Regions from separate parts of the Cellulosimicrobium sp. ES-005 genome, predicted to be linked through region 2. Evidence: predicted binding sites of a transcription regulator. Region 2 holds the regulator's gene; each other region holds the start of a gene.
What was found. Region 2 encodes HrcA, which represses chaperone genes, less so after heat shock. Its sites were predicted from a motif close to TTNGCACTCGNNNNNNNCGAGTGCNAA; they were not measured.

Region 1 (5,510 bases), 900 kb from region 2:
AGGTAGCGCTCGCGGTCGACGCCACGTCGCTCCCTCAGGTGACCACGCCTCTACCTCAGGTGACCACGCCTCTACCTCAGGTGGCCTCGGCTCTACCTCGCCGGGTCGGCGGTGGTCGTGTCGAGCTCCACGAGCGCGAGCACGACGAGCGCGGAGCTCCAGGAGAGCGGCGCGACGGCGGCCGGGGAGCCGTCCGCCAGGACCTTCTCCGGGATCGCGCCGGACGCGGTGCGGTGGTCGTCCACCCAGCGGAGCCACTCCCGGGCGTCGGCCCGGTCCTCCGGGTCCGACGACGACGCGGCGGCGAGCGCGTAGAGCGTCGTCTGCGGCGTCCAGGAGATGCCGTCCTCGCGCCAGCCCGCCCCGGGCGCGAGGCCGCCCGCGGGTCGCAGCATCTCGGTGACCGACGCGCGCCACGCGACGTCCGCGCCCGCGAGCGGCTCGGGCTGGAACGGCGGCAGCACGAACGCGGTCGACGCGTCCCGCGCGCCGCCCGTCACGTGGCGCGGGTAGCCCTGCGACCCGAACGACCGCTCGACGGCCATGCGCAGGCGCGCGGCGGCCAGCGTCGCGTCGGTCGCCCGGCCCGTCTCGCCCGCCGCGGCGTAGACGTCGGCCGCGGCCTCGAGCCCGGCGAGCAGGGGGCCGGCGGTGCCGAGGGTGAGCGCCGTCGGCTCGACCTCCCAGTAGTCGCTCGACGGCGGGGGCAGCGGGTCCTCGCCGTCGACGAGCGAGAGCGCGTGGTCGGTCGCGGCGTCGACGAGGGGCCGCAGCTCCGCGGCGACCTCGCGCCGCTCGGCGGCGGGCGTCTCCTCGAGCACGACGTCGGCCGCCCACAGGACCCAGCCGACGCCGTCGGACTGGAGGCCGCGGTCGTCGGGCACGCCCGAGCCGTCGGGCAGGTAGCGCGCGTGGAACGACCCGTCGTCCTCCTGGACGCGGGCGAGGAAGCCGAGGACGCGCCGCGCGTCGTCGACGTGCCCGGTGCGCGCGAACGCCGCCGCCGTGAACGACGCGTCGCGCGGCCACACGTAGCGCCACTTGGGCGAGGCGGCGGCGAGCGCGGCGCCGTCGTCGAGGGTGAGGGCGCGCAGGTCCAGGAGCGCGGCCTCGCCGAGCGCGGCGAACGGCCCGTCCCCGCCGGGGACGACGCCGGACGCGAGCCAGGCGCGTGACGCGGCGGCGGCGTCCTGCGCCCGGTCGGGGTCCAGGAGCGCCGACGCGTCGAGCCGCGGTCCGGCGACCTGCGCGAGCCGGTCCGCCTCGCCGTCCGCGGGGTCGATGCCGTCGGCGAGCGCGACAGGGTCGAGCGCCGCGGGATCGAGCACACGGCTGCCGGGGAGGTACGTCACCGCGGCCCCGGGGGCGAGGCGCAGGAGCGCGGTGCCGCCGTCGGGGGTGGCCGCGACGGCGACGCCGTCCTGGTACAGGTCGATGTGCTCGCCCGTCGGAGCCGCGACGGCGGTCGCGGCGGTGAGGCCGAGGGCAGGGACCAGCACGAAGCCGGCCAGGGCTGCTGCGAGGCGCCACGACGGTGTTGCGCGGATCACACCGCGCATCCTAAGGGGCGGCGCGGCACGGTGGGTTTCGCCCGTCGCGATACGGGGGCGGGCGCGGACGGGCTGTCTTGCACTCGCACGGTGCGAGTGCCAATAATGGCGTTAGCACTCTCGTCATGAGAGTGACAGAAGTGACCAGCGCAGGCAGCCGCTCACGCGGCTGCGGCGCAACCCACCAGGTCGACAGGTGAGGCCCGCCCCGGCGGCGTGACATGAACGCCGCCCGTCGCGGGCCGTCCGTCGCGGGCGCCGGCCGACCGCCATACGCCACCAGCGGAGGATCATTCCCCATGGCCAAGATCATCGCCTTCGACGAGGAGGCTCGTCGGAGCATGGAGCGCGGGCTCAACGCCCTCGCCGACACCGTCAAGGTCACCCTCGGCCCCAAGGGCCGCAACGTCGTGCTCGACAAGAAGTGGGGCGCGCCGACCATCACGAACGACGGCGTCTCCATCGCCAAGGAGATCGAGCTCGAGGACCCGTACGAGAAGATCGGTGCGGAGCTCGTCAAGGAGGTCGCCAAGAAGACCGACGACGTCGCGGGTGACGGCACCACCACCGCGACCGTGCTCGCCCAGGCGCTCGTGCGCGAGGGCCTGCGCGTCGTCGCGGCCGGCGCCAACCCGATCGCCGTCAAGCGCGGCATCGAGAAGGCCGTCGACGCGGTGACGGAGCAGCTGCTCAACGCCGCGAAGGACATCGAGACCAAGGAGGAGATCGCCGCCACGGCCGCCATCTCCGCCGGCGACCCCGCGATCGGCGAGCTCATCGCCGAGGCCCTCGACAAGGTGGGCAAGGAGGGCGTCATCACGGTCGAGGAGTCGAACACGTTCGGCCTCGAGCTCGAGCTCACCGAGGGCATGCGCTTCGACAAGGGCTTCCTCGCGCGCTACTTCGAGACGGACCCCGAGCGCCAGGAGGCCGTGCTCGAGGACCCGTACGTCCTCATCGTCGAGTCCAAGATCTCGAACGTGAAGGACCTGCTCCCGGTCCTCGACCAGGTCATGAAGGCCGGCCGCTCGCTCCTCATCATCGCCGAGGACGTCGAGGGCGAGGCGCTCGCGACGCTGGTGCTCAACAAGATCCGTGGCACGTTCAAGTCCGTCGCCGTCAAGGCCCCGGGCTTCGGCGACCGCCGCAAGGCCATGCTCCAGGACATCGCGATCCTCACCGGCGGCCAGGTCATCACCGAGACGGTGGGCCTCAAGCTCGAGAACGCGACGCTGGACCTGCTCGGCCAGGCGCGCAAGGTCGTCGTCACCAAGGACGAGACCACGATCGTCGAGGGTGCGGGCGACGCCGACCTGATCCAGGGTCGCGTCAACCAGATCCGTGGCGAGATCGAGAAGTCGGACTCCGACTACGACCGCGAGAAGCTCCAGGAGCGCCTCGCGAAGCTCGCCGGCGGCGTGGCCGTCATCAAGGCGGGTGCCGCGACGGAGGTCGAGCTCAAGGAGCGCAAGCACCGCATCGAGGACGCCGTGCGCAACGCGAAGGCGGCCGTCGAGGAGGGCATCGTCGCCGGTGGTGGTGTCGCGCTCATCCAGGCCGGTGCCGTGGCGTTCGAGAAGCTCGAGCTCGAGGGCGACGAGGCGACCGGTGCGCAGATCGTGCGCGCCGCGATCGACGCCCCGCTCAAGCAGATCGCCGTCAACGCGGGCCTCGAGGGCGGCGTCGTCGCGGAGAAGGTGCGCAACCTCCCCGCCGGCCAGGGCCTCAACGCCGCGACCGGTGAGTACGAGGACCTCCTCGCCGCCGGCGTGAACGACCCGGTCAAGGTCACGCGCTCCGCGCTGCAGAACGCCGCCTCCATCGCGGCGCTCTTCCTCACGACCGAGGCCGTCGTCGCCGACAAGCCGGAGAAGGCTCCGGCCGCCCCCGGTGGCGACGGTGGCATGGGCGGCATGGACTTCTGATCCACGCCTGACCCTCTCCCGGCTGGTCCGGGAGGCCGCAGGACATCGAAGGCCGTCGGCCGGGTTCGCCCGGTTGGCGGCCTTCGTCGTGCCCGCGGGAGTCCTCCTCCCGTCGCCGCCAGGCCCGGGGGAGTCGCGGTACACGCACGTATAACGCCGTGTATACACGCCGGAAACGAACGCCCGGCAGGATCGCCGCCATGCACCTGACGCCCGCGGACACCGAGAAGCTGCTGCTCGCCGTCGCGGGCATGGTCGCGCGCGACCGCCGCGACCGCGGCGTGCTGCTCAACTACCCCGAGACCGTCGCCCTGCTCACCACGTGGGTGATCGAGCGCGCACGCGAGGGGGCGGGCGTCGAGGAGCTCATGGTCGCCGGGCGCGAGGTGCTCGGGCGCGACGAGGTGATGGAGGGCGTCGCGGAGATGCTGCCCGACGTCCAGGTCGAGGCGACCTTCCCCGACGGGCGCAAGCTCGTCACCATCCACCAGCCGATCGCCTGAGCCGGACCGGTCCGGCGCACGCACGAGGCTCAGCGAGAGCGAGGCGACACATGGCAGGCATCCGTACGAGCGGCCCGGGCGCGGTCCGGCTCAAGCGCGGCACCGAGGGCGTGCCGGTGGTGCTCAACGCCGACCGCACCGACGACGAGCGGGTGACGCTGGTCGTGACGAACACCGGAGACCGCCCGGTCCAGATCGGCTCCCACCTGCACCTCCCCGACGCCAACGCCGCGCTCTCCTTCGACCGTGCCGCCGCGCACGGGTTCCGGCTCGACGTCCCGTCCGGCACGTCACGCCGCTTCGAGCCCGGCGCGTCCGCGGAGGTCGAGGCCGTCGCCCTCCGGGGCCGACGACGCGTGCCCGGCCTCCAGCGCGGCAAGCCCGACGGCGGCGCCCTGGACCACCCGACCAAACCTGCCGAACCCGGGGTCGCTCCCCAGGACCCCGCAGACGTGGGGAGAGATCCAGGGTTCGGCGGGCGGGGCACTTCCGAGGAGGACTGATTCATGGTCGCGATCTCGCGCGAGCGTTATGTCGCGCTGTACGGGCCGACGACGGGGGACCAGGTGCGCCTCGGCGACACCGACCTGTGGATCGAGGTCGAGGAGGACCGCACGTTCGGGGGCGAGGAGGCCGTCTTCGGCGGTGGCAAGTCGATCCGCGAGTCGATGGCGCAGGGAACCACGACCCGCGCCGAGGGCGCGCTCGACACGGTGGTGACGAACGCCGTCGTGCTGGACTGGTGGGGGATCGTCAAGGCCGACGTCGGGATCCGGGACGGGCGGATCGTCGCGCTCGGCCGCGCGGGCAACCCCGACGTCGCGGACGGCGTCCACCCGGACCTGCACATCGGCCCGTCGACCGACGTCGTGAGCGGCGAGGGCAAGATCCTCACCGCGGGCGGCATCGACTCGCACGTGCACCTCATCTCGCCGTCCCAGGTGGTCGAGGCGCTCGCGACGGGCATCACGACCGTCGCGGGCGGCGGGACCGGGCCGAGCGAGGGCACGAAGGCCACGACGGTCACGCCCGGCGCCTGGCACCTCGAGGCGATCCACCGCGCGCTGGACCGGCTCCCCGTGAACGTCCTGCTGCTCGGCAAGGGCAACACGGTGAGCGCCGAGAGCCTGCGCGAGCAGGCCATGGCCGGCGCGGGCGGCTACAAGGTGCACGAGGACTGGGGCTCGACCCCGGCCGCGATCGACGCCGCTCTGCGCGCCGCCGAGGACTGGGGGCTCCAGGTCGCGCTGCACTCCGACTCGCTCAACGAGGCCGGGTTCGTCGAGTCGACGCTGCGCGCGATCGGCGGACGCTCGATCCACGCGTTCCACGCCGAGGGCGCGGGCGGTGGCCACGCGCCCGACATCCTCACCGTCGCGAGCCACCCGAACGTCATCCCCGGCTCGACGAACCCGACCCTCCCGCACACGGTCAACACGGTCGCCGAGCACCTCGACATGCTCATGGTCTGCCACCACCTCAACCCGCACGTCGCGGAGGACCTCGCGTTCGCCGAGTCGCGCATCCGCGGC
Region 2 (5,510 bases):
CGCGGGCCAGCCGAGCTCGCGCAGGATGCCGCGCTTCCACTCGGTGCCCCGCTCGATCACCGGCCAGCGCTGCAGGCCGACGCGCGCGGGCTTCACGGCCTGCCACACGTCGACGTACGGGTGCCCGAGCACGAGCACCGTGCCCGCGGGGGAGCGGCGGACCGCGTCGTCGGCGATGCGGCGCTCCTTGCTCCCGGGCACCAGGTGGTCCACGAGCACGCCGACGCGGCGCTGCGGCGTCGGGCCGAAGTCGGCGAGCGCCGCCGCGAGGTCGTCGACGCCGTGCAGGGGCTCGACGACGACGCCCTCGACCCGGAGGTCGTCGCCCCACACCTTCTCGACGAGCTCGGCGTCGTGCTTGCCCTCGACCCAGATGCGGCTGCCGCGAGCCACGCGCGCCCGCTGCCCGACGACGGCGCGCGAGCCGGACGCGGTCCGCGTCGGCGCGGCGGGGGCGCGGGACGTGACCGGGGCGGTGAGCTCGACCGGCTTGCCGTCGACCCAGAACCCGGGCCCGAGCGGGAACGTCCGCGTCCGGCCGGCGCGGTCCTCGAGCACGACGACGTGCATCCCGCCCGACTTCTCGACCCGCACGACGGCGCCGACCCACCCGGTCTGCACCTCCTCGACGACGAGCCCCCGCTCGGCGGCCTGCGGTCGGGACACCGGCCGCGCGCGATGATGAACGGGGGCGGGCGTGCCGCCGAGGACGTCGAACCCATAACGATCGAAAGCCACGCCGTCACCCTAGGGGAGCGCCGGACGCACCCCGGCGAGATCGGCCCGTGCGTCGCGACATCGACCTCCCGAGGGTCGATCTCGGACGCTCGGGTCGATCTCGGCGCCCGGCGCCCGCCGCGCGCGGTCCCGGGGAGGGGTGGTACGACGGAGCGGTGAGCCCGCAGCGCGCCGAGCCGGACCCGAACCGCTGGCGCGTGCTGCCCGTCTGCCTCGCGGTCGGCTTCGTCACGACGCTCGACGTGTCGATCGTCAACGTCGCCCTCCCGTCGATCGAGTCGTCGCTCGACGCGGGGCCGACGCAGCTCCAGCTCGTCGTCGCGGGCTACACGCTCGCGTTCGGGCTCGCGCTCGTGCCCGCCGGCCGGCTCGGCGACGCCGGCGCCCGGCGTGCCCTGTTCATCGCCGGGCTGGTCGGGTTCGCGCTCATGAGCCTCGCGTGCGGGCTCGCGCCGACGGACGGGTGGCTCGCCGTCGCGCGCCTGCTGCAGGGCGTGAGCGCGGGCGTCCTCAACCCGCAGGTCGTCGGGCTCATCCAGCAGCAGGTCTCCGGGTTCGAGCGTGGCCGCGCGTTCGGCATGTTCGGCGCGACGATCGGGGTCTCGACGGCGCTGGGCCCGCTGCTCGGCGGCCTCATCATCGCGGCGGCCGGCTCCGCGGACGGGTGGCGGTGGGTCTTCCTCGTCAACCTCCCCGTCGTCGCGGTCCTATTGCCCTTCGCGTGGCGCCTCGTGCCCGCGCCACCGCCCGACGCCGCGCGCTCCGCGCGGGGCCCGCGCCGCCTCGACCTCGTCGGGCTGGCGCTGCTCGGTGCGGCGACGCTCGGCGTCATGATGCCGTTCGTCACGACGACCGGTCGCGGCGACGACGCCTCGCGCTGGTGGTGGCTGGTCGTGGCCGCCGCGGCGGGGACCGCGGCCGTCGTCTGGGAGCGGCGGTACCAGCGGCGCACCGGCGAGGCGGTGCTCGACCCGCAGGTCGTCGGGCTCGGGTCGTTCCGCAACGGCGCGCTGCTCGGCCTCGCCTACTTCGCCGGCTTCACGGGCATCTTCCTCGTGGTCACGCTCTACCTCCAGGACGAGCTCGGCTACACGCCGCTCCAGGCGGGGCTCGTGGGGACGCCGTTCGCCGTCGCGTCCGGGGTGTCCGCGTGGTTCTCGGGGCGCTGGGTCGCGCGCTGGGGCCGGCAGCTCGTCGTCGGCGGGCTGACGCTCGTCCTCGTCGGGGTCGTCGTGGCCGACGCCGTCGTGCGCCTCCTCGGGGACGAGCCGGGCGCCGTGGGGCCGGCGCTCGCGGGAGCCCTGCTGGTCGCCGGGGCGGGCAGCGGGACGGTCATCGCGCCGAACCAGACCCTCACGCTGTCCGAGGTTCCCGTGAGCCGCGCGGGGGTCGCGGGGAGCATGCTGCAGCTCGGGCAGCGCATCGGGTCGGCGGTCGGCATCTCGATCGTGCTCTCCGTGTACTACGGGGGCCTCGCGGGAGGCGACACGGCGGCGCACGCGACGGGGAGGGCGCTGCTCGTGACGATCGTGCTCGTCGCGCTCGCGCTCGTCGTCGGGCTCGCGGACCTGCGTTCGCGGCGAGCGGAGGACCGCGGGACGGGCCGCGCGGACGCGTAGGATTGGCACTCGGAGGTCGAGAGTGCCGACGCCCGCGCGCCCGCCCGGGGCGGCGACGGTGCGGCACACGGAGGTGGACGTGAGCGAGGAGCGCCGGCTCGAGGTGCTGCGGGCGATCGTCGAGGACTACGTCCTCACGCGCGAGCCCGTGGGGTCGCGCGTGCTCACCGAGCGGCACGGCCTCGGCGTGTCGCCCGCGACGATCCGCAACGACATGGCGGCCCTCGAGGACGCCGGGTACATCGCGCAGCCGCACACGTCCGCGGGCCGCATCCCCACGGACAAGGGCTACCGTCTCTTCGTCGACCGGCTCTCGGGCGTCAAGCCGCTGTCCGCGCCGGAGAAGCGCGCCATCGAGACGTTCCTCTCCGAGGGCGTGGACCTCGACGACGTCATCGCGCGCGCCGGCCGGCTGCTGGCGCAGCTCACGGGCCAGGTCGCGGTCGTGCAGTACCCGTCGCTGAGCCGGTCCGGGCTGCGGCACCTCGAGCTCGTGCCGGTCGGGGACTCGCGCCTGCTCGTCGTGATCATCACCGACACCGGGCGCGTCGAGCAGCGCACGCTCGAGGTCGCGAGCGTGCCCGACGAGGGCACGCTCGTGGAGGTCCGCGCGCGGCTCAACGCCGCCGCGGCCGGCAAGCGCCTCACCGACCTCGCGCCGGGGCTCGCCGCCGTGACGGAGAGCTTCCACCCCGACGACGCCCCGCTCGTGCGCGCCGTGGGCGACCTCGTCGCCCAGACGCTCGCGGAGGAGAGCGAGGAGCGCCTCGTGCTCGCCGGCACGGCGAACCTCGCCCGCGCGGGCATGCGGTTCGAGCATGCGCTGCGCCCGGTCCTCGAGGCGCTCGAGGAGCAGGTGGTCCTCCTCGGCCTGCTCACCGAGATGGCCGCGGAGTCCGGCGTGAGCGTCCGGATCGGGCACGAGACCCAGCTCGAGGGTCTCGTCGAGACCTCCGTCGTGACGACCGGTTACGGTAACGACGGTGACACGGTCGCCCTCGTCGGCTCGATCGGGCCGACGCGCATGGACTACCCCGGGACCATCGCGGCGGTGCGCGCCGTCGCGCGCTACCTGTCACGGGTGCTCGGCACGTGAGCCTCGCCGCGGCCTCCCCGCGCGCGGCAGGCATCCACGACGACCGACCTCGTGCCGGTCTCACGACCCGCACCAGACCCTTCACGACCGGCCCCCTGCCGGCCTCACGACCCGCACCAGCAGAGAGTGACGTGTGAGCGACTACTACGAGATCCTGGGCGTGGCGCGCGACGCCAGCCAGGACCAGATCAAGAAGGCGTACCGCAAGCTCGCGCGCGAGCTGCACCCCGACGTCGCGGGCGAGGAGGCGGGCGACCGCTTCAAGGACGTGGCGCGCGCGTACGAGGTGCTCTCCAACCCGGAGAAGCGTCAGCAGTACGATCTCGGCGTCGACCCGAGCGCCCCCGGCGGCGGCGCCGGCCCCATGGGCGGCGGGTTCGGCTTCCAGGACATCTTCGAGACGTTCTTCGGCGGCGGCCAGGCGCAGCAGGGGCCGATCCCGCGCGCCCGGCGCGGCCAGGACGCGCTCGTGCGGCTCGACATCGACCTGTCCGAGGCGACGTTCGGCGCGCAGCGCGAGCTCCAGGTCGACACGGCGGTCGTGTGCGGGACGTGCGGCGGCTCGTGCTGTCGCCCGGGCACCTCGCCCCGCACGTGCGACGTCTGCCACGGCCGCGGCACGGTCCAGCGCGTGGCGCGCTCCTTCCTCGGCCAGGTCATGACGAGCGCCCCGTGCGCCGCGTGCCAGGGCTTCGGCACCGTCATCCCCGAGCCGTGCGCGGAGTGCTCTGGCGAGGGCCGCGTGCGCAGCCGCCGCAGCATCACGGTGAACGTCCCCGCGGGCGTCGACACGGGCACGCGCATCAAGCTCACCGCGCAGGGCGAGGTCGGTCCGGCCGGCGGCCCCGCGGGCGACCTGTACGTCGAGATCCGCGAGCGCAACCACGACACGTTCGTGCGCCGCGGCGACGACCTGCACTGCACGCTCCAGGTGCCCATGACCGCGGCCGCGCTCGGCACCGTCCTCGAGCTCGAGACGCTCGACGGCGCGCAGGAGATCGACCTGCGCCCGGGCACGCAGCCGGGCCAGATCGTCACGCTCAAGAACCTCGGCGTGGGGCACCTGCACGGCAGCGGCCGCGGCGACCTCAACGTCCACATCGAGGTCCAGGTGCCGCGCGAGCTCACCGAGGAGCAGGAGCAGCTCCTGCGCTCGCTCGCCGCGATGCGTGGCGAGGAGCGGCCCGAGCCGCGCCTGTCGGCCGCGCACCCCGGCGTGTTCTCGCGCCTGCGCGACAAGCTCTCCGGGCGCTGAGGGGAGCGGTCGCGTGAGTGCTCCGGTGTTCCTCGCCGAGACCGGGCTCGACGCCGTCGCGCCCGGCGACCGCTACGTCCTCGACGGCGCCGAGGGCCGCCACGCGGGCGTCGTCCAGCGCCGCGGGGCGGGCGAGCGGGTCGACGTCGTGGACGGCGACGGCCTGCGCCTGCGCTGCGTCGTCGAGCACGCCGACGCGGGCCGCGTGACCCTGCTCGTCCAGGAGGTCGACCGCGAGCCCGCGCCCGCCGTCGTCGTGACGCTCGTGCAGGCCCTGGCCAAGGGCGACCGCGACGAGATGGCGATCGAGGCGGCGACCGAGATCGGGGTCGACGTCGTGGTGCCCTGGCAGGCGGAGCGCTCCGTGGTCGTGTGGCGCGGCGAGCGCGCCGCGAAGTCCCGTGCGCGCTGGCTCGCGACGGTCCGCACGGCGACCAAGCAGGCGCGGCGCGCGCGCCTGCCGCAGGTCGAGGTGGCCGTCGACTCGCGCGGCCTCGCGGCGCGCGTGACCGACGTCGTCGCGGCCGGCGGGCGGGCGATCGTGCTGCACGAGGAGGCCGTGACGCCGCTCGCCGACGTCGCGCTGCCCGACGGCGCGACCCGACCCGGCGGGGTGGCGCCCGAGGTGCTGGTCGTCGTCGGCCCCGAGGGCGGGATCTCCGACCGCGAGGTCGCCGACCTCACGGCGGCCGGCGCGGTCGCGGCCCGGCTGGGCCCGCACGTGCTGCGCACGTCGACGGCCGGTCCCGTCGCCGTCGCCCTCCTCGCCGAGCGGCTCGGCCGCTGGGGCGTGGCGGCCGGG
Region 3 (5,510 bases), 1.6 Mb from region 2:
GGGCACGTCGCCCCACGCCGTGCGGTGGGAGCGCGTGGGAGCGAGGGACGCGCTCTCCGTCCCGCCGGCCAGGACGAGGCGCGCCTCGCCCGCCCGGACCTGCTGCGCGGCGAGCAGCACCGCCGCGAGACCGGAGGCGCACTGCCGGTCGACGGTGAGCCCGGGCACGACGACGCCGAGTCCCGCGGCGAGCGCCGCGGCCCGCGCGACGTTCCCGCCGGGCCCGGTGCAGCACCCCAGCAGGACGTCGACGACGTCGTCCTCCACCCCGAGGGCCCGCGCGTCGCCGAGCGTCGCGCCGAGCGCACCCGCCGCGAGGTCGACCTCGGACGACGACCGGTGCCCGTGCCCGGCGGTCCCGACCCAGGTGCGGCGCGCGGCCACGACCACGGGCGCGTCCGCCCCCGCACCCGGCGCGGTCATCGCAGCGGCTCCAGACCCGAGCGCGCGGGGTCGGTCCCCAGCAGGGCCTCGCTCACGGCCCCGCGCGCAGGCTTGCCCGACGGGGTCCGGGGGAGGGCGCGCGTGCCGTACCAGCGCCGCGGCCGCTGGGCGGGCGCGAGCGCCCCGCGCGCGACGCGCTCCAGGTGGGCGCGCAGCCCGGGCCGGTCGTCGCACTCGACGACGGCGCTCACGACCGCCCCGAGGCGCCGGTGCGCCGTGCCGAGCACGACGACGTCCCGGACCCCCGGCACCGCGCGCAGCACGACCTCGACGTCCTCGGGCACGACGGTCGACCCGCCGGTGAGGATCGCCCCGTCGCCGCGGCCGCGCAGCACGAGCGTGCCGAGCGGGGCGCCGGGCGCGGACGGCGACGTCGACGGGTCGGGCAGGGGGTCGGCGAGGTCGCCCACGGTGCTCCACGCGCCGTCGCGCCGCAGCGGTCCGGTGGCGCGCGCGAGGTAGCCGCTAGACACCCAGGGCGAACGGACCCAGACCTCGCCGACGCTCGCCTGCGGCAGCGGCCGGACCTCGAGGTCGACCCCCGGGAACGGACGCAGCCCCGACCCGTCGGGGTCGTATGCGACGAACGAGAGCTCGACCGCGCCGTAGTAGGCGAGCACGTCGATGCCGAGCGCCGCCGCGCGCGACCGCGCCCCGGCGGCGAGGGACGCCCCGCCGACGACCGCGTGCCGCAGCCGGGACGGCGCCCCCGCGGCCACGGCGTCGAGCACGTCGTCGAGGACCTGCGGGACGAGGTGCACGACGTCGCTGCTCGCGAGCGCGGAGGTCGTGGCGGCCGGGGTGCGCGTGAGGAAGGCGCACGCGCCGACGGCGAGCGTGTGCACGGCGGCGAAGCAGTAGAGCGACGACGCGAGCGGGCCGGGGACGAGCACGGTGTCGGCGGGGCGCAGCCCGAGGAGCCGCGTGACGTCGTCGAACGACCCCGCCCACGACGCGCGCGTGCGCACGACCGCGCGCGGCCGGCCCGTGCTGCCCGAGGAGAACCCTGCCCACGCGAGGTCGTCCGGACCGGGCTCGTGGCCCGTGCCGGGGCCCGCACCCCCCTGCGGGGCGAGCCCCGGCACGAGGTCGGGGAGGGTGCCGGTCCCGCGCGGCAGGGGCACCTCGACGAACGTGCGCGGGGCGAGGGTGCGCAGGACCTCCGCGCGGTGCGCGCGCGGCCACGCCGGGTCGCACACGAGCGGCGTCGCGCCGGCGTGGTCGGCGGCGAGGACCGCCGTGAGCAGGTCCAGCGGGTCGGGCAGGGACACGGCGACGACGTCGCCGGGGCGCGTGCCCGTCGCGTCGAGGTGCGTCGCGCCCGCGCGCACGTCCGCGGCGAGCGCGGCGTAGGTGCGCGACCGCTCGGGGGTGCGCAGGGCGGGACGGTCGCGCACCGCCGGGTCGGCGGCGTGCGTCAGGACCTGGTGGGCGACGGGCACGCGGACACTCTCGCAGGTGTCAGGAGGCGGTGCGGCCGACGGCCATGGGACGGCCCGCAGAACGGCCCGACCGGCGCGCGGCCGGGTAGGCGCGCACGACGCCGACGGTGATCGCCGCGGCCGCCAGCGCCTTGAGGACGTCGCCCGGGAGGAACACGAGGGAGAGCTGCGCCGTCGTCGCGAGCGGTACCCCCGTGACGGCCGACTGGACCGGCACGCCGCACGCGTAGACGACCGCGACCCCGCCGACGAGGCACGCGACGAGCACACCGCCGAACGCCACCCGGCGCAGCCGGTCGACGAGCCAGCCCACGACCGCCGCCCCCGCGAGGAACCCGAGCAGGTAGCCCGCGGACGGGCCGACGAACGCCCCGAGGCCGCCGCGCCCGCCCGCGAGCACCGGGAGGCCGGCCGCCGCGAGCGCGAGGAACGTCGCGACCGCGAGCGTGCCGCGCCACGCGCCGAGGATCGTGCCGGCGAGCATGACGCCGAGCGTCTGGAGCGTGATCGGGACCGCGTTCCCGAACAGCGCGATCGACCCCGGCATCCCGAGCGCGGCGATCAGCGCCGCGAAGGTCGCGACGCGCGCGGCGTCGCCCGCGTCGAGCGCGAGCGGCCCGCGGCGCCCCGCTCCCGGACCGGTGGTCTGCGTGGCGGGCGCGGGCGTCCCGGGGGTCGCCGTGGTCGGTGCGTCGGTCATGGTGCTCCCTGGGTCGTCGTGACGGGTCGGTGCCCGACCCGTCGTGGCCAGGTCCACTCTCCCGGCCCTGCGCGGTGCGCGACGACGGGGACGCGGACGACGACGGTGTCGCCGCGTGCACGGATCGCACAACGGGTTGGAGGGTTCCACCAACCATGCTGTCGTCGCGGGATCCGGTCTCGGAGGAAGTCGACAACCGCCCCTCCGCCCCGCCCCCGGAAGGCGCGCGCCGGCTCTTGGCACTCTCCGGGGGAGAGTGCTAGAACAGAGACGTAGCCGCCCGCGAGGTGCCTACCTCGCGGGACCACCGACCGGTCCCGGACGGTCCGGGACCGACCGACGAGGAGGTGAGAGGTGTGGCTGCGATGATCGACCCGTTCACGACCACCTTCGACGCGATGGACCGCCTGGTCGGCCAGCTCGCGTCCGGCGCGCGCGCGACCGCGGCGTCGGCGTCGGGCGGCATGCCGCTCGACCTGTTCCGGGCGGGCGACCACTACGTCCTGACGATGGACCTTCCCGGTGTCGACCCGGGGACGATCGACGTGTCCGTCGAGGACCGCACGCTGACGATCCGCGCCGAGCGCAGCCCGCGGACCGATCCCGACGTCCAGTGGCTCGCGCGCGAGCGGCCCTCGGGAACCTACGCGCGCCAGCTGACGGTGGGGCGCGGTCTGGCGCTCGACCAGATCTCGGCGTCGTACGAGGACGGGGTGCTGTCGCTGACGATCCCCGTGGCCGAGGAGGCCCGGCCGCGCCGGATCGAGGTCGCGCACCGCGCGGGCAGCAGCGGTGCGGCGACCCAGATCACGGCCGAGGCCGAGCCTCGGACGACCGAGGGCTGAGCCGGCTCAGACCTCGCCCGGGAGCGCCTTGCGGACGACGAGCCGCGTCCACGCGCCGAGGTAGACCCGGTCCCCGTCGGACAGCTCGCGTCGCTGTCCGGCGGGGATCGGGTCGGTCGGCAGCGGTTCGCCCGCCGGGCTCACGTAGGTCCCGTTCGACGACTGCAGGTCCTCGACCCACCATCGCTGGCCGTCCGTGCTGAGCTGGCAGTGCCGGCGGGAGACGCCCGTGTCCGCGCCGCAGTCGACCTGCGGGTGGATGCCGCGCGACACCGACGGGCGGCCGACGAGCACGCTGCGCTCGCGCAGCACGACGAGGCCCGGCAGTCCCGCGGAGGGCATCGGGTCCTCGGGCTGCTGCGCCTGGTACCAGTCGGGGTCGATCCAGATCTCCACGACCCACTGGTCCGGCCCCGGGACCGGGGGCGTCGGGAGATGGCTGCCCGACGCCCCCGCCTCGCTCGCCTCGGGGGCGACGGCGGTGCTCGGGGCGGGCAGCGGGGGCGGGGTCGACGACGACGGGGGGGCCGCCGCGGATCCTGCCGCGGAGGTCGGCAGCGGGGGCGGGGTGGACCCCGAGGGCGTGCCCGCCGGCGGGGGTGCGGAGGTCGCGGGCGCGGGCGTCGGACGCGACGGCGGGTCGAGCGAGAGCGCCGACGGCGGCTCGACCGGGTCGGGCAGCGCGCCCGTCGTGAAGTCGTAGCCGCAGTTCTCGCAGAACAGCGCGCCGCCGGGCGCCGGCGACCCGCAGTTCGGGCAGGTCGTCGCGGGGGCGGCCGCCGGGGCGGCGCCCGCGGGCGTCGCCCCGCTCGCCACGGGCGTGGACGGGGCCGACGCCGCGCCGATCGGCTCGCCGCACACGTCGCAGTAGTCGGTCGACTCCGACGGGTGCCCGTTGGGGCAGACGACGGCGCTCACCGGCGGACTCGCGTCGTCTTCGTCGAGGCGGTGTCGAGGGCCATCTCGTCGAGGGTCGAGGTGTTCCGCTTGAGCCGCACGGTGCCCTGCTCCTCGTTGTCGATGTCGACGACCTTGCGCAGGCGCGACGTCGCCTCCTCGTTGCCTGTCTGCTGCGCGAGCTGCACGGCGCGCCCGAGCTTGACGGTCGCCGTCGCCTCGTCGCCCGAGGCCTTGGCCGCGAGGCCCTCCTGGATCGCCGCGGCGAGCTCGGTCTGGCCCGTGTAGTGCGCGACCTCGGGATTGATGCGCGTGGTGAGCGACTCGTCGTCGGACCACTTGGCCTTGACCAGACCGGAGGAGACGACCTCGCCGTTCACCGCGAGCTGGACGCGCGCCGCGAGCTGCTCGGAGCCGACCGGCTTCGACGCGACGCGGACCGCGACGTGGTAGTCGCGCGACTCGTCGCCCCACGAGCCGGTCGGGTAGGCCCCGGTGAGGGGGTTCACCTCGGCGCGGCGGTGCGTGAGGTCCTCGACGGTCGGCGCGACCTGCCGCACGAACAGGACCTGCGAGCCCTGCGGGGCCCACACGCGCAGGTCCGCGGAGGCCACGCCACGCGCCATGGACGCCTGCATGAGGCTCTCGAAGTCGGCCGCGATCTCGTTCGGGTCCGCGATGAGGCCGACCGAGCCGAGCAGCGCCGTCGAGATCTCGCGCAGCTCGTCGACCTGCCAGCGCGAGCCGACGCCGCGCGCGTCGCACTGGAAGTGGCCCGTGACGTCGCGGACCGCGGCGGAGAGGTTCGCGCGCGGCTCCGACTCGTTCTTGCCGTCCGTGAGGAGGATCGCGTGCCGCTGGGTTGCCTGCGGCACCGTCGCGAAGAGCTGGTCCGCGAGGCGCAGCCACGTGCTCATCGCCGTGCCGCCGCCGGGCGTGAGCATCGAGACCGCGCGCTTCGCCTCGGCGCGCGCGCCCGGCTCCATCTGGACCATCGCCATGCGCGCGTTCGGGTACGGGAAGACGCGGTTGGCGACATGGCTGCCGCCGACGATCGCGAACCACGTGCCGTCGAGGATCTGGTCCACGGCCACCTGGGCGGCGTGCTTCGCGGCCTCCATGTTCCGGCCCGACATCGATCCGGACGTGTCGACCATGATGATCTCGGCGACCCCGCCCGCG

Region 1: the regulator HrcA is predicted to act here: its motif matches at 1,627-1,653, upstream of groL (chaperonin GroEL).
Region 3: the regulator HrcA is predicted to act here: its motif matches at 2,823-2,849, upstream of ABRQ22_RS21025 (Hsp20/alpha crystallin family protein).

The regions. Positions count from the first base shown of each region.
Region 1 covers NZ_CP159290.1:590,320-595,829, forward strand. The annotation lists gene ABRQ22_RS02610 (NAD(P)/FAD-dependent oxidoreductase) at 1-6, shown strand, start outside; gene ABRQ22_RS02615 (glycoside hydrolase family 15) at 93-1,550, opposite strand; gene groL (chaperonin GroEL) at 1,850-3,475, shown strand; gene ABRQ22_RS02625 (urease subunit gamma) at 3,676-3,978, shown strand; gene ureB (urease subunit beta) at 4,029-4,481, shown strand; gene ABRQ22_RS02635 (urease subunit alpha) at 4,485-5,510, shown strand, end outside.
Region 2 covers NZ_CP159290.1:1,488,440-1,493,949, forward strand. The annotation lists gene ABRQ22_RS06350 (DUF3097 domain-containing protein) at 1-738, opposite strand, end outside; gene ABRQ22_RS06355 (MFS transporter) at 894-2,357, shown strand; gene hrcA (heat-inducible transcriptional repressor HrcA) at 2,437-3,453, shown strand; gene dnaJ (molecular chaperone DnaJ) at 3,587-4,708, shown strand; gene ABRQ22_RS06370 (16S rRNA (uracil(1498)-N(3))-methyltransferase) at 4,722-5,510, shown strand, end outside.
Region 3 covers NZ_CP159290.1:4,703,103-4,708,612, forward strand. The annotation lists gene ABRQ22_RS21010 (thiolase family protein) at 1-423, opposite strand, end outside; gene ABRQ22_RS21015 (class I adenylate-forming enzyme family protein) at 420-1,886, opposite strand; gene ABRQ22_RS21020 (biotin transporter BioY) at 1,906-2,586, opposite strand; gene ABRQ22_RS21025 (Hsp20/alpha crystallin family protein) at 2,952-3,431, shown strand; gene ABRQ22_RS21030 (FHA domain-containing protein) at 3,438-4,349, opposite strand; gene ABRQ22_RS21035 (VWA domain-containing protein) at 4,346-5,510, opposite strand, start outside.